One region of the Ureibacillus sp. FSL K6-0165 genome, then DNA from elsewhere that is predicted to be linked to it. Evidence: riboswitches for the same ligand, from Rfam matches in the RefSeq annotation. Region 1 holds a riboswitch; each other region holds the start of a gene.
The links. A riboswitch is a leader RNA that binds a small molecule or an ion and turns the genes downstream of it on or off. The one in region 1 is predicted to bind cobalamin.

Region 1 (4,270 bases):
AAACTTAGTAGCAGTTGCAGGACTATACGGTTTAACAAATTTAACAAAAGAAGAACTTAGCATTCTCGAGGAAACAGAGACAGAAAATCTTGGTTCCGCGTTTGTAAAACTTTTATCTAGCCGAGCTGATATTGGTTTTACAACTGGTGGACACACAGGAGACGATGTATTCTTATATAGTTATGGTCCAAAATTAATTACAGGACTTGTGGATAATACGGATTTAGCGAAAGAAATGGCTAACTTTATGGGCTTTGACTTAGATGAATTAACAAAGGAATTATATATTCCAGCTGAGGAAGCACTGAAGGCAAAACGCTTTACAGTTTCCATCGATGATACAAATGTAAATAATCCTGTATTAGTTGCTAAAAAAGGTGGTATTACTTATAGATTGCCAGAAAACAAAGATTATATTATAAAAGAAGATGCCGGTGGTACAACAACGATTATTCAAACAAATACAATTCATGTCTTCAACGATTCTGCATTCTTCATTTCAGAAGAAACTATTAATCAAATAAAATAAAAAAAGTTCATTTGCTCAAAAAGCTCTGTGAAGAAAAATTCTTTACAGAGCTTTTTTTCGTTTGATTTTATAAAGGCTCTATAATATTTGGTGTTGGTGGATACAACCAGCACCATTTTTTCAGAAGTGTACCCAGTGCAATTGATTTGGCAGCATCCTGAACAGGCTATCAATCCTAAATGGAAGCTTTCCAAAATTTTTGAGGAAGCAAAAGAGTTGGATAAAGAAATCCTCTCTATCCTTGGCATTAAAGAGGAGTGGCTCAATCGCAGGGCTCATGAGCTTTCTGGCGGCGAGCTGCAAAGATTTTGCATTGCTCGGGCCTTTCATCCTGATACTCGGTACATTATTGCCGATGAAATTACCAGCATGTTTGATGCCATTACCCAAGCGCAAATTTGGCATGCCCTCATTCGGCTTGTAAAAGAGCGGAATATCGGAGTATTGGCCATCAGTCACCACATTTCCTTGCTGGAACGAATTAGCGATCGCATCATTGATTTTAATCAATTAAAGGGGGCGTCTGAAAAGTCATTTTGAGACGCCCCCTTTGCGGCTGTCGCATATGCTTTCGCCGCAGATAAATTGCGGCTGTCGCATATGCTTTCGCCGCAGATAAATTGCGGCTGTCGCATATGCTTTCGCCGCAGATAAATTGCGGCTGTCGCATTATGCTTTCGCCGTAGATAAATTGCGGCTGTCGCACATGCTTTCGCCGCAGATAAATTGCGGCTGTCGCAATATGCTTTCGCCGCAGATAAATTGCGGCTGTCGCACATGCTTTCGCCGCAGATAAATTGCGGCTGTCGCACATGCTTTCGCCGCAGATAAATTGCGGCTGTCGCATATGCTTTCGCCGCAGATAAATTGCGGCTGTCACATATGCTTTCGCCGCAGATAAATTGCGACGGGGAGGCGCGTTTTGTAACCACCGCAGGGAAAGTTTTTAGAGAATATTACTATAAGAAGTAAGGCTGTTCAGAAAGTGTTCGACTTTCTGGACAGCCCCTCAATTATTATGGGTTTGCTTTTTCAAGGGCAAGTCTTAAACCAAAACCAATCAAGATGGCACCCGTAATTCCTTCGATAACTCTTTGGGTACGAGCATTTTTTATAAATACACTAATATAATCGATTAAATAAATATAGAAAATGAACCACAGGGCCGTAAGAATGGTATAAGTAATTCCCATAATAAGGAACGGCATAAATGTATCGCTACTAGTATTTACAAATTGAGGGAAGAAGGTTAAGAAAAATAGTGCAACTTTAGGGTTTAATATATTAGTTAAAAATCCTTGTTTGAAACAAGATGTATTACTCAATGTACCTTCCTGCGCAAATTCTACCTCTACTTCATCTTTCTTTTTTCTCAAAGACCAAAAAGTTTTAATTCCAAGATAAATTAAGTAAATGGCTCCAACATACTTAAAAATAGAAAATAAAAAGGCTGATTTTACAATGAGCGCAGATAATCCTAATATCGCGGCAGTAGTGTGAATTAGCAGGGCACAACAAGTACCTAAAGCAGTTTTCATTCCGCCAAATTTGCCACGAGTAACAGTGTTTTTAGTGACGATGGCAAAATCAGGGCCAGGTAAAAGGATTAACAAAACACACATCAAAACAAATAGAAAAAAGTTTTCCATCATTTCATTCCTTTCGAACACGAAATTTCAGAATATTTATTGTTAAATTGTATTCAGTATTAGTGTTTTTTTCAATGGCCAGAAGCAAGATAAAAAACAATTATTTTACAAGGTACGGTTATTCTACTATAATGGCACTAGAACGAATAATTGAATAACAAACAAATAGGTTTCTTAAATGTAAATTCCTTACATTTAAGACTAAGAGGGAAGTTGGTGAAAATCCAACACGGTCCCGCCACTGTAATCGGGTAGGTAGTTGCAATTATCCACTGTGTTGTTGAACATGGGAAGGAGTAACAAACCGGTGACCCGTAAGTCAGGAGACCTGCCTATTTGTATTTAAACATCCTTCGAGGAAAGGGATGTTTAAAGAGCAGATACCAATTGAATGTATATGTGTCATTATGCATATGGTTAGAGTATACATATCTGCCTTTACAACGCTTTCCAAGAGGGGGAAGCGTTTTTTATTTTTTTAAAAAAGGAGGAGACGAAAGATGTTAAAAATGAATCGAGCAATACTTCTGGCATTACTTTTTTTATTAACCATCCCATTCATTGCTGCTTGTGCTAGCAATGAAACAAATGTTAAAACCCAGGAAACGGTGACAAAAGAAACTGAATCGAAGAATGTTAGTTTCCCAGTTACATTTACTGATGATGCAGGCAGGGAAATTACGATTGAAAAAGAACCAGAAACAATCGTTTCTATTCAAACAAGTAATACGGAAATTGCCTTTGCTCTTGGACTAGGCGACAAGATTATCGGTGTTTCAGATTATTGTAATTACCCGGCTGAAACAGAAAATATTACAAAGGTGGGAGGACAGGACATTAATGTGGAGCTAGTTCTATCTCTCCTTCCAGATATAGCACTAGTGACAGATTATCATTACAAAGCTCATCCGACAGTATTAAAACAATTTGAAGAGGTGGGTATTCAAACCATCGTCGTTGGTAGTGCAACATCTTTTGAAGATGTTTATGAAAACATTGAAATGATTGGTTTAGCCACTGGAACAAAAGATAAAGCTTTAGAGATTATTGCTGATATGAAAAAACGTCATGAAGCCATTAAAGAGAAAGCGAAAGCCGTTGTAGATAAAAAAAGAGTTTGGGTTGAAGTATCACCAGAACCAGATATTTTTACGACTGGAAAAAATACCTTTATGCATGAAATGTTAGAATCCATCCAAGCCATTAACGTAGCAGGTGATCAAGTAGGATGGGTAAAGATGAATGAGGAAGAAATAGTAAAATTAAACCCGGATGTGATTATAACGACATACGGCTATTATATAGAGAATCCAAAGGAACAAGTACTTGCTCGTAATGGTTGGCAAGCGGTTCCTGCGGTAAAAAATGGCGAAGTTTACGATGTGGACAGCGATACAGTAACAAGACCAGGCCCTCGTTTAATTGAAGGAGTCGAAACTCTTGCGAAACTTATTTATCCTGAAATTTTTGAATAATAAAATTGGTTGGATTTATGTAGGGAGTGGTATTCTTTTTGCCGCGGCAATCATTTTAGGTTTATTTATAAGCAGTGTACCCGTTGCTGTGGAAAAAATTATCCACATAATATTTGAGAAAACCCTCCATATCACTTGGATGGAAGTACCAAAAAATGAGGAAATGATTATTTGGAATATTCGATTGCCGAGAGTCATCCTTGCCTTTTGTGTTGGGGCATCCCTATCGCTAGCGGGGGCTGCTTTCCAAGGCCTTTTACGAAATCCATTAGCAGATCCATATACAATTGGTGTATCATCAGGCGCCTCTTTAGGAGCAGTGTTAGTTATATTTTTCCAAGTTACCATAATAGGATTAGGAAATTTTACGCTTCCAATCGTCGCAATTGTAAGTGGTTTTATCACTTTATTAATTGTATTTGGGCTGGTAAGGCTAAGCAGTAGAAGTTTAGCAATCGAAACGATTGTGCTTGCAGGTATTATCGTCAGTTCCTTTATCAGTGCCATTGTCTCTCTAATCATTTCATTGGGAGATCGAGATGCAATGACCCAAATTCTTTATTGGTTATATGGGAGCGTTGGAATGAGAGGTTGGGAATACATACAACTCATCATCC
Region 2 (4,270 bases), 1.4 Mb from region 1:
GGTTTGAAATTAGAAAGAATTGAAGAGGTTCCATCGCAAAATGTACGAGTAGCATTTATCGATGCTGGGAATGTACATATTGAATTATTACAACCCTTAAGTGAAGAAGGGGCGATTTATAACCATATACAAAAACGTGGAGAAGGAATTCAACATATTTGTTTTAGCGTAGATAATATTCGAGAAAAAATGGCTGAATTAAAAGAAAAGGGAGTTCGCCTTCTGTCTGAAGAGCCTATACCTGCAGCTGGGGGAGCTGAAGCATGCTTTATTCATCCAAAAGATAGTTTTGGAGTTTTATATGAACTATATGAAAAAAAGTGATAAAGGGGTTAAGAAATCATGGATATGTTAGATAAAATCGATGAAATGTATGACCGAAAAAGAGAGATTTATTTAGGCGGTGGGGACAAGCGCATTGAAAAGCAACATGAAAAAGGTAAGCTAACAGCTCGTGAACGTATTGATCTATTACTGGATGAAGGCACTTTCGTTGAAATAAATCCATTTATAAAACATAGAGTAACAGATTTCGGCATGGGTGAACAAAATGGCCCTGGTGACGGTGTTGTAACTGGATACGGTAAAGTGAATGGCCGTCCTGTTTATTTATTTGCTCAAGATTTCACAGTATTCGGCGGTGCATTAGGAGAAATGCACGCGAAAAAAATTGCTGCAGTGATGGATTTGGCTGCAAAAAATGGAGCGCCATTCATCGGCATCAATGACTCTGGAGGTGCCCGTATTCAAGAAGGAGTATTATCATTAGACGGTTATGGCCACATCTTCTATCGCAACTCGATTTATTCTGGGGTTATTCCACAAATTTCTGTGATTATGGGTCCATGTGCTGGCGGTGCTGTATATTCTCCAGCAATTACAGACTTTATTTTAATGGTGGATAAAACATCCCAAATGTTCATTACTGGTCCGAAAGTAATTGAAGCGGTTACAGGAGAAAAAATTTCATCAGAAGATTTAGGCGGTTCAAAAGTGCATAACACAATTAGCGGTAACGCTCATTTCCGCGCCCCTTCTGAAGAAGAAGCGATTGAACAAATTAAGAGATTATTAAGCTATTTACCACAAAGTAATAAAGAAAAAGCACCAAAATTACCACGCCCTGAAGGAGACGATTGGCGTCCTGAATTAATTGACGTTGTTCCAATTGAACCTACACGTCCTTACGATGTTCGTAAAGTAATTGAACAAGTGGTGGATGAAGGTTCCTTCATGGAAGTGCATTCTGAATTTGCGAAAAACATTGTTGTAGGATTTGCTCGTATTGCTGGACAATCTGTTGGATTAGTTTGTAACCAACCAAAGGCCTTAGCAGGTGGTCTTGATATTGACTCATCCGATAAAGCTGCCCGTTTCATTCGCACTTGTGATGCATTCAATATTCCAATCATTACATTTGAAGACGTATCAGGATTCTTCCCTGGCGTTAAACAGGAACATGGCGGTATCATTCGTCACGGTGCTAAAATCTTATATGCTTATTCTGAAGCAACCGTTCCAAAAATTACAGTCATTTTACGAAAAGCATATGGTGGAGCATACGTTGCGCTAAATTCAAAAGCCATTGGTGCAGATTTAGTATTCGCTTGGCCAAATGCAGAGATAGCCGTAATGGGTGCTGCTGGTGCTGCTAACATCATCTTTGCGAACGAAATTGCAAATTCAGAAGATCCGGAAGCTACACGCCAAGCAAAAATTGAGGAATATAAAGAAAAATTTGCTAATCCATATGTTGCTGCTTCACTTGGAATGGTTGATGATGTAATCGATCCAAGAGAAACTCGCATTAAGTTAATTCAAGGATTAGAAATGCTTGAAAATAAAGAAGAATCAAGACCTAAGAAAAAACACGGAAATATTCCGCTATAATTGTGAAAGTTTCCAATTACGTACCATTAGAAGCACAAGCTAATCCCAGTTTGTACTTCGATTTTTCCAAAAATTCAAATTGGTTCTAACAATATTTCATATCAAAAGGTAATGAATATTATATGAATTTAGTAATTATTTTGTCTTATTTATAGAAAGATATAGAAATTTTTCAAACAATATGCTACAATTCAACTAAATTTCAACAACTGAATAATCTATACGGTGCTAATGAAAATTAGCTTAAAAGGGAAACTAGTGAGAATCTAGTGCGGTCCCGCCACTGTGAAGAGGAGCTCAAAATCAAATGCCACTGTGCAAACGGGAAGGCGATTTTGTAGCGATGACTCTAAGCCAGGAGACCTGCCGTATGGAGTGGATGGTAGTGTCCTACGAGGATAGGTACACGAATAGGCATGATTGGATTATTATGTCTTATTGTGGGACACTGCTAGTTTGGCAGTGTTTTTTTATTTTCAAATTTTCATTTTAGGAGGAATTTTATGAAAGTCTCAATCAAAATACTTTACTTTCTAGCAGTATTATTAATCATTCCTAATACAGCTTTTGCTATGCATATCATGGAAGGTTTTTTACCAATCAAGTGGGCTATATTTTGGTGGCTCCTTACATTCCCTTTTTTAATCATTGGATTAAAGAAAATGAGTAGTTTAGTAAAGAGAAATGCTGAGACGAAGTTATTACTAGGTTTAGCGGGTGCATTCACTTTTGTATTATCCGCATTAAAAATTCCTTCGGTTACGGGAAGTTGTTCTCATCCTACGGGTGTTGGATTAGGAACCGTATTATTTGGACCATTTGTAATGAGTGTTTTAGGTACCATCGTGTTATTATTCCAATCATTATTATTAGCCCATGGAGGTTTAACAACGCTTGGCGCCAATGCGTTTTCGATGGCGATTGCTGGACCTTTTATCGCCTATGGAGTATTTAAAGGCTTCAATAGGATCGGTTTGCCCTTTACTCTAGCAGTTTTCTCAGCAGCAACATTGGCAGATTTAGGTACATATGTCATTACATCTATTCAACTTGCACTAGCCTTTCCATCTGAAGTTGGTGGAATTTTCGCTTCATTTGTAAAGTTTGCTGGCGTATTCGCTGTTACACAGGTACCATTAGCAATTATTGAAGGATTGATTTCAGTAATGGTGATGAATTTCTTATTGAAATACAACGAAAGAGAATTAAAGTTACTTCAAGTACTAAAGAAACCCCAGGAGGTGAAGTAAGATGTTAAAAAAGAATATGCTTTTATTAATTTTGATCATTTTTTTAATGATTGTCCCGCTGATTTTTAACGGAGATGCAGAATATGGTGGTGCAGATGGAGAAGCGGAAGGATTAATTACAGAACTGAACCAATCCTATGAACCATGGTTTTCAAGTATTTGGGAGCCTCCTAGTGGTGAAATAGAAAGTTTATTATTCGTACTACAAGGAGCAATCGGTGCAGGGTTCATTGGTTACTTTATAGGATATATGCGAGGCCGGAATAGGGGCGGGAATGCAGAGATACAGAAATGAGAATGTTAGAATATTTCGCTTATCAATCACCTTTAAGAAATAAACACCCAATCGAAAAAATGGGATTTGCTCTTATTCCATTAATATTGAATATCGTATTTCAACATGTTCTTACATCCATATTCATATTTTGCATCATGACAGTTATTACTTTAATAATCGGAAAAGTTCCGATTCGCCTATATTTGAAGTTATTGCTTATTCCAGTGGTATTTCTAATTTCAAGTATACTAGTCATTTTACTCAATTTTTCAACTAACCCTATAGAAGGTGCCATTTTTCAATCTATTATTGGTCCCGTCACGATTTCAATTTCGATAACGAGTGTTGAAAAGGCATTGATGCTATTTGTTGTTGCTTTATCGAGTATTAGTTGTTTGTATTTTTTAATTTTATCTACGACGATTCAAGATTTTCTATATGGATTAAGGTGTTGTAAAGTACCAACTACTTTATTGGATTTAATTGCATTAATGTATCGATTTATATTTATATTTCTTGATTCCAGCAGGACAATCTATCTTGCACAAATAGCAAGGTTAGGTCACAGTTCTTTATTAAATTCTATCAAATCAATTGGGCTTATAATCAGTGCTTTGTTTATTAAGGTATTTCAAGAAATGAAAGACTTAAATAATGCGATAAATGCAAGAAGTGTAGATGGCTATTCAGCAGTCATTTCAAGAGAACTTCATTTTTCAACAAGTAGTTGGATATTTACGTTGTTAGTGAATTTGTTCATTATCGTCTTTTATTTCACCGTTGGGAGAGTTGGTTAAAATGAATACTCCTTTGTTTGAATTGAAAGAAGTTTCTTATACCTATGAAGATGGAA
Region 3 (4,270 bases), 1.2 Mb from region 1:
TGGTTGGATCGATTTAAGCGATGCTTATTTTTCTTATAGAGATAAAGAAAAACGACTAGAAATATTAAGCGATTCCCGTATTGGAGCTTTTGGTGCTATTAATCTAGTGCTCATTGTTCTACTGAAAATCGGCATATTTTATGAGTATTTACATCAGCGCCCAACAAACTTTTATTTATTTTTTATCATCATACCTGTCTTATGTCGATTAGCAATATTGATTTATTTCAATCTGTCAGTAAATGTGAAGGAATCTGGATTGGCAGCCTACTTTAAAAAAATTGTGAAGGCAAAATCGTTATGGATTTATATTGCGTGTTATATATTCATTATCCTCATAACAGGTTTTGTGTTAAATGAATATAAACTATTTGTTTTAACATTTAGCATGTTTGTGATGACTTGGATTTATCGGCATTGGACATATCGCCATTTTGGCGGAATGACGGGAGACTTGCTAGGTGCTTTATATGAAGGGATGGAATTGGCATTATGGGGAATGCTGTTACTGTTCATTTAATTCGGCATGAAAAAACGAAAGCGAATTTAGAGCGAAAATATATTGGATGGACGAATGAATCGATATACATACAAACAGCAAATTGTCAAGTACCGATTCATACTAAGGATGTATTTGGCAGTGACTTAAAGCGCTGCATAGAAACAGCGCAACTTTATTTCCCCGAGGCAAAATACCATCCTTTTTTTCAATTAAGGGAATTACATTTTGGAGATTTTGAAATGAAAACTTATGATGAATTAAAAGATAATCCAGCGTATCGGCAGTGGATTGATTCACCAGAGAAAGCTGCGCCACCAAATGGTGAATCTTTTGTTTCGTTTAAAGAACGGATTTTAAATTGTTTTCATCAAATCGTGAGCTGTGGTGGAGAATATGTGTTTGTCGTCCACGGTGGTGTCATTCGTGTTATCCTATCGAAATTTCAAAAAGAGAAAAGTTTTCAAGATGTTATTGCACAGCATCGGATGATTTATACCCTATGTTGGGACGATATTGAATCTTTGAAAGGGGGAAGAGAATGCAATCAGTTATTGGAGGCGCCTATAATGGTAAACGAAAATTTGTAAGTAACATGTTAAAAGAAATAGGTGCGAATCGCTGTTATTTTTATGAAGGCGAAATACCGGAAGGCCCTTTTACAAAAGATGAATACGTTATTATAGGTAGTTTTGAAAATATGATTTTGCTCGTCCCGGATTTATCGGAAGATGAAATCGTATCACAAATAATGGGGAAATTAATGAATTTAGATTATAAGACAAACCTAATTTGTATTTGTACGGATATCGGACGTGGAATAGTGCCGCTTTCAAAAGAGGATCGTCATTTGAGAGATACTTGTGGTAGATTGTATCAACAACTTTTTGAGAAAAGTGAGAAAGTCATTCGCGTTTGGTATGGTATTCCTGAGATATTAAAAGAGGAAAATTAACCAACCGTTCTTAAGTTCTACGTATCGAGTGAATGATTTTAGTAGATACTGTATCATTTACCAAATAAGCTTGTAATTAACAATACTACATGTTACAATGAAACACGAAAACACAATATATAGCATTTCGTTTATTAGGTTCTACTATATATAGTAGATTAAAAGGGAAGTCAGTGAAAATCTGACGCTGTCCCCGCAACTGTAATTGCTGACGAAAAGTTCAAATCCACTGTACAAATTTGTATGGGAAGGGAACTTGGAGGATGAAGCATAAGCCAGGAGACCTGCCTAATAAACGTGAATTGCTCATTTCTTCGGGGGCTAGGAAATGGAAGCAAGACGGTCCATTTCCTAGTACCTGACTGTTTCCATTTCAAAGCCATACCGAAAAAGGTATGGCTTTTTTATTTTCATAAAAGAATGGTAGAAAGGGAGAAGGAAATGAAATTATATTCAAAAAAAGTTTGCCCAAAATGTTTGTTGATGAAATACGAATTAAATCAACTTGGTTATGAAGGGAAATATGAAGAAATTTTGATTGATCACAATGAAGAAGCGAAAGAAAAATTATTGAATGCTGGATTCCTTTCTGTCCCTGTAATCGAAATCGATGGAGAGCTAATGGATAACATAGAAAATATAAAAAAATTCATTAGCAGGATCACACTATGATTGCTTATGCATCTCGAACGGGCAACGTGCGTTTTATCGTTCATCAATTAGAATTACCCCACATTGAAATTCGCGATGATCTTATTTTGAATGAACCCTTCTTATTGTTCACCTATACCGATGGATTAGGCGAAGTACCACGAAACGTGGAAACGTTTTTACAACATAATGTTCGTTTCTGTAAGGGTGTTATTGCAAGTGGGAACTCGAATTTCGGCCATGCTTATTTTTGCCGTTCTGCTCATTTGATTAACGAAAGGTACGGAATTCCCATTGTTCAAAAGATAGAATTACGCGGATTTCAGAAAAATTATGATGCCATAATTGATTATTATAACAGAGTAATTCAAAAGGAGATTTAGTGATGAAAAGCTATTTAACTTTGAATAATGAAATTTTGAATCACTACCACCAAACAGGAAAAATTGATTTAGAGAAAGATCGAGAGGCTACTCGTCAATATTTTATCGAACATGTTAATCAGAAAATGCGGAAGTTTTCTAGTTTGGAAGAAAAGATTCGCTTTTTCATTGAAGAAGGATATTATGAGAAAGAATTTTTACAAAAATATTCTTTCGAATTTATAAATAAAATTTTTGACATTGCGTATTCTTATCGTTTTCGATTTCAAACATTTATGAGCGCGAGCAAATTTTTTGAAAGTTACGCAATGAAAAGTCGAGATGGAAAAGAAATTTTAGAAACTTATGAGGATCGGATGAGCATTATCGCCTTATATTTAGCGAATGGTGATGAATTGTTGGCAGAAAAAGCAATTCGTGCGATGATGGAGGCTTTTCAACCAGCAACACCAACCACACTGAATAGCGGTAAAAAAGCGCGTGGGGAATTGGTAAGTTGTTTTAAATTATCCATGGATGATTCGATGAATAGCATTGCAGAAAACCTCGGTTATTGTTTAGAACTCTCAAGGCTTGGCGGAGGGGTAGGGGTAAATTTAACGGATTTAAGACCTTTGGGTGATCCGATAAAAGGTATCGCCAATCGGGCAAGCGGTGTTATGCCCGTTGCAAAATTATTAGAAAATGCCTTTTCTTATTCCAATCAATTAGGACAACGGAATGGTTCAGGTGTTGCTTATTTAAATATTTTCCACGCGGATATTGAAGAATTTATTTCTTCTAAGAAGCCGAATGCCGACGAAAAAATTCGGTTACAAACTTTATCGACTGGTGTCATTATTCCAGATATATTTTTTGAACTGATGAAAAAAGATGAAGATATCGTTCTTTTTAGTCCTTATGATATTTATCGAGAATACGGAAAAAGAATGTCTGAAATAAGCATAACGGAAATGTACCGGGAGTTGTTGAACAACCCAAATATACGAAAGTTAAAGCAAATCAATGCTAGAAAACTATATACGGAAATCAAAAAGAGCCAATTCGAATCCGGATATCCTTTTGAAATATTTGATGATAATGTAAATAAACAACATCCACTAAAAAAACTTGGAAGAGTCAAAATGTCCAACCTCTGTACTGAAATTTTACAAGTTCAACAAACGAGCATCATTAATGATCAAGATACACCAAATGAATATGGATTAGACGTATCTTGCAATCTTGGATCATTAGATATTCACCATGCGACGAAGTTTCATGATTTTGAAGAGTTAGTAGATACAGCCATGCGTTTGTTAACACAAGTGTCTTTAATGACCAATATAAAAAACGTTCCATCTGTAAAAAAAGCAAACCAGATGATGCATTCTGTCGGATTAGGTGTTATGAATTTGCACGGACATCTTGTAACTCAAAATATATTATATGGTTCAAAAGAATCAATTGAATTTATCGATTACTTTATGGAAGCATTGAACTTCTTTTCATTAAAAGCATCGATGCTACTTGCGAAAGAAAAAGGTGAAACTTTTTACGGATTTGAAATAAGCGAATATGCAAATGGTCATTATTTTGAAAAGTACGTGAATAAATTGGAAAAGGAACCTAGTGAATTGGTGAAAAAAGCTTTAGGTAATGTTCCAATCATTACAAAAGAAATGTGGAGAAAATTGAAAGAAGATATAATGAAATACGGATTATTTAATGCTTATCGGTTAGCAATCGCACCAACCGGCTCGATTTCTTACGTTCGTTCTTGCACGGCATCCATTGCACCCA

Region 2: another riboswitch for cobalamin. It lies ahead of NST00_RS10880 (energy-coupling factor ABC transporter permease); the one in region 1 lies ahead of NST00_RS03755 (ABC transporter substrate-binding protein).
Region 3: another riboswitch for cobalamin. It lies ahead of NST00_RS09970 (glutaredoxin family protein); the one in region 1 lies ahead of NST00_RS03755 (ABC transporter substrate-binding protein).

Annotation. Positions count from the first base shown of each region.
Region 1 covers NZ_JBBOQS010000001.1:752,636-756,905, forward strand. The annotation lists gene NST00_RS03740 (alkaline phosphatase) at 1-529, shown strand, start outside; gene NST00_RS03745 (ATP-binding cassette domain-containing protein) at 665-1,069, shown strand; gene NST00_RS03750 (LysE family translocator) at 1,546-2,178, opposite strand; cobalamin riboswitch at 2,329-2,528, shown strand; gene NST00_RS03755 (ABC transporter substrate-binding protein) at 2,679-3,653, shown strand; gene NST00_RS03760 (FecCD family ABC transporter permease) at 3,619-4,270, shown strand, end outside.
Region 2 covers NZ_JBBOQS010000001.1:2,185,133-2,189,402, reverse strand. The annotation lists gene mce (methylmalonyl-CoA epimerase) at 1-324, shown strand, start outside; gene NST00_RS10885 (acyl-CoA carboxylase subunit beta) at 343-1,890, shown strand; cobalamin riboswitch at 2,097-2,275, shown strand; gene NST00_RS10880 (energy-coupling factor ABC transporter permease) at 2,394-3,140, shown strand; gene NST00_RS10875 (energy-coupling factor ABC transporter substrate-binding protein) at 3,142-3,435, shown strand; gene cbiQ (cobalt ECF transporter T component CbiQ) at 3,432-4,214, shown strand; gene NST00_RS10865 (energy-coupling factor ABC transporter ATP-binding protein) at 4,216-4,270, shown strand, end outside.
Region 3 covers NZ_JBBOQS010000001.1:1,998,979-2,003,248, forward strand. The annotation lists gene cobS (adenosylcobinamide-GDP ribazoletransferase) at 1-520, shown strand, start outside; gene NST00_RS09960 (histidine phosphatase family protein) at 493-1,089, shown strand; gene NST00_RS09965 (bifunctional adenosylcobinamide kinase/adenosylcobinamide-phosphate guanylyltransferase) at 1,041-1,454, shown strand; cobalamin riboswitch at 1,574-1,760, shown strand; gene NST00_RS09970 (glutaredoxin family protein) at 1,896-2,126, shown strand; gene nrdI (class Ib ribonucleoside-diphosphate reductase assembly flavoprotein NrdI) at 2,123-2,488, shown strand; gene nrdE (class 1b ribonucleoside-diphosphate reductase subunit alpha) at 2,491-4,270, shown strand, end outside.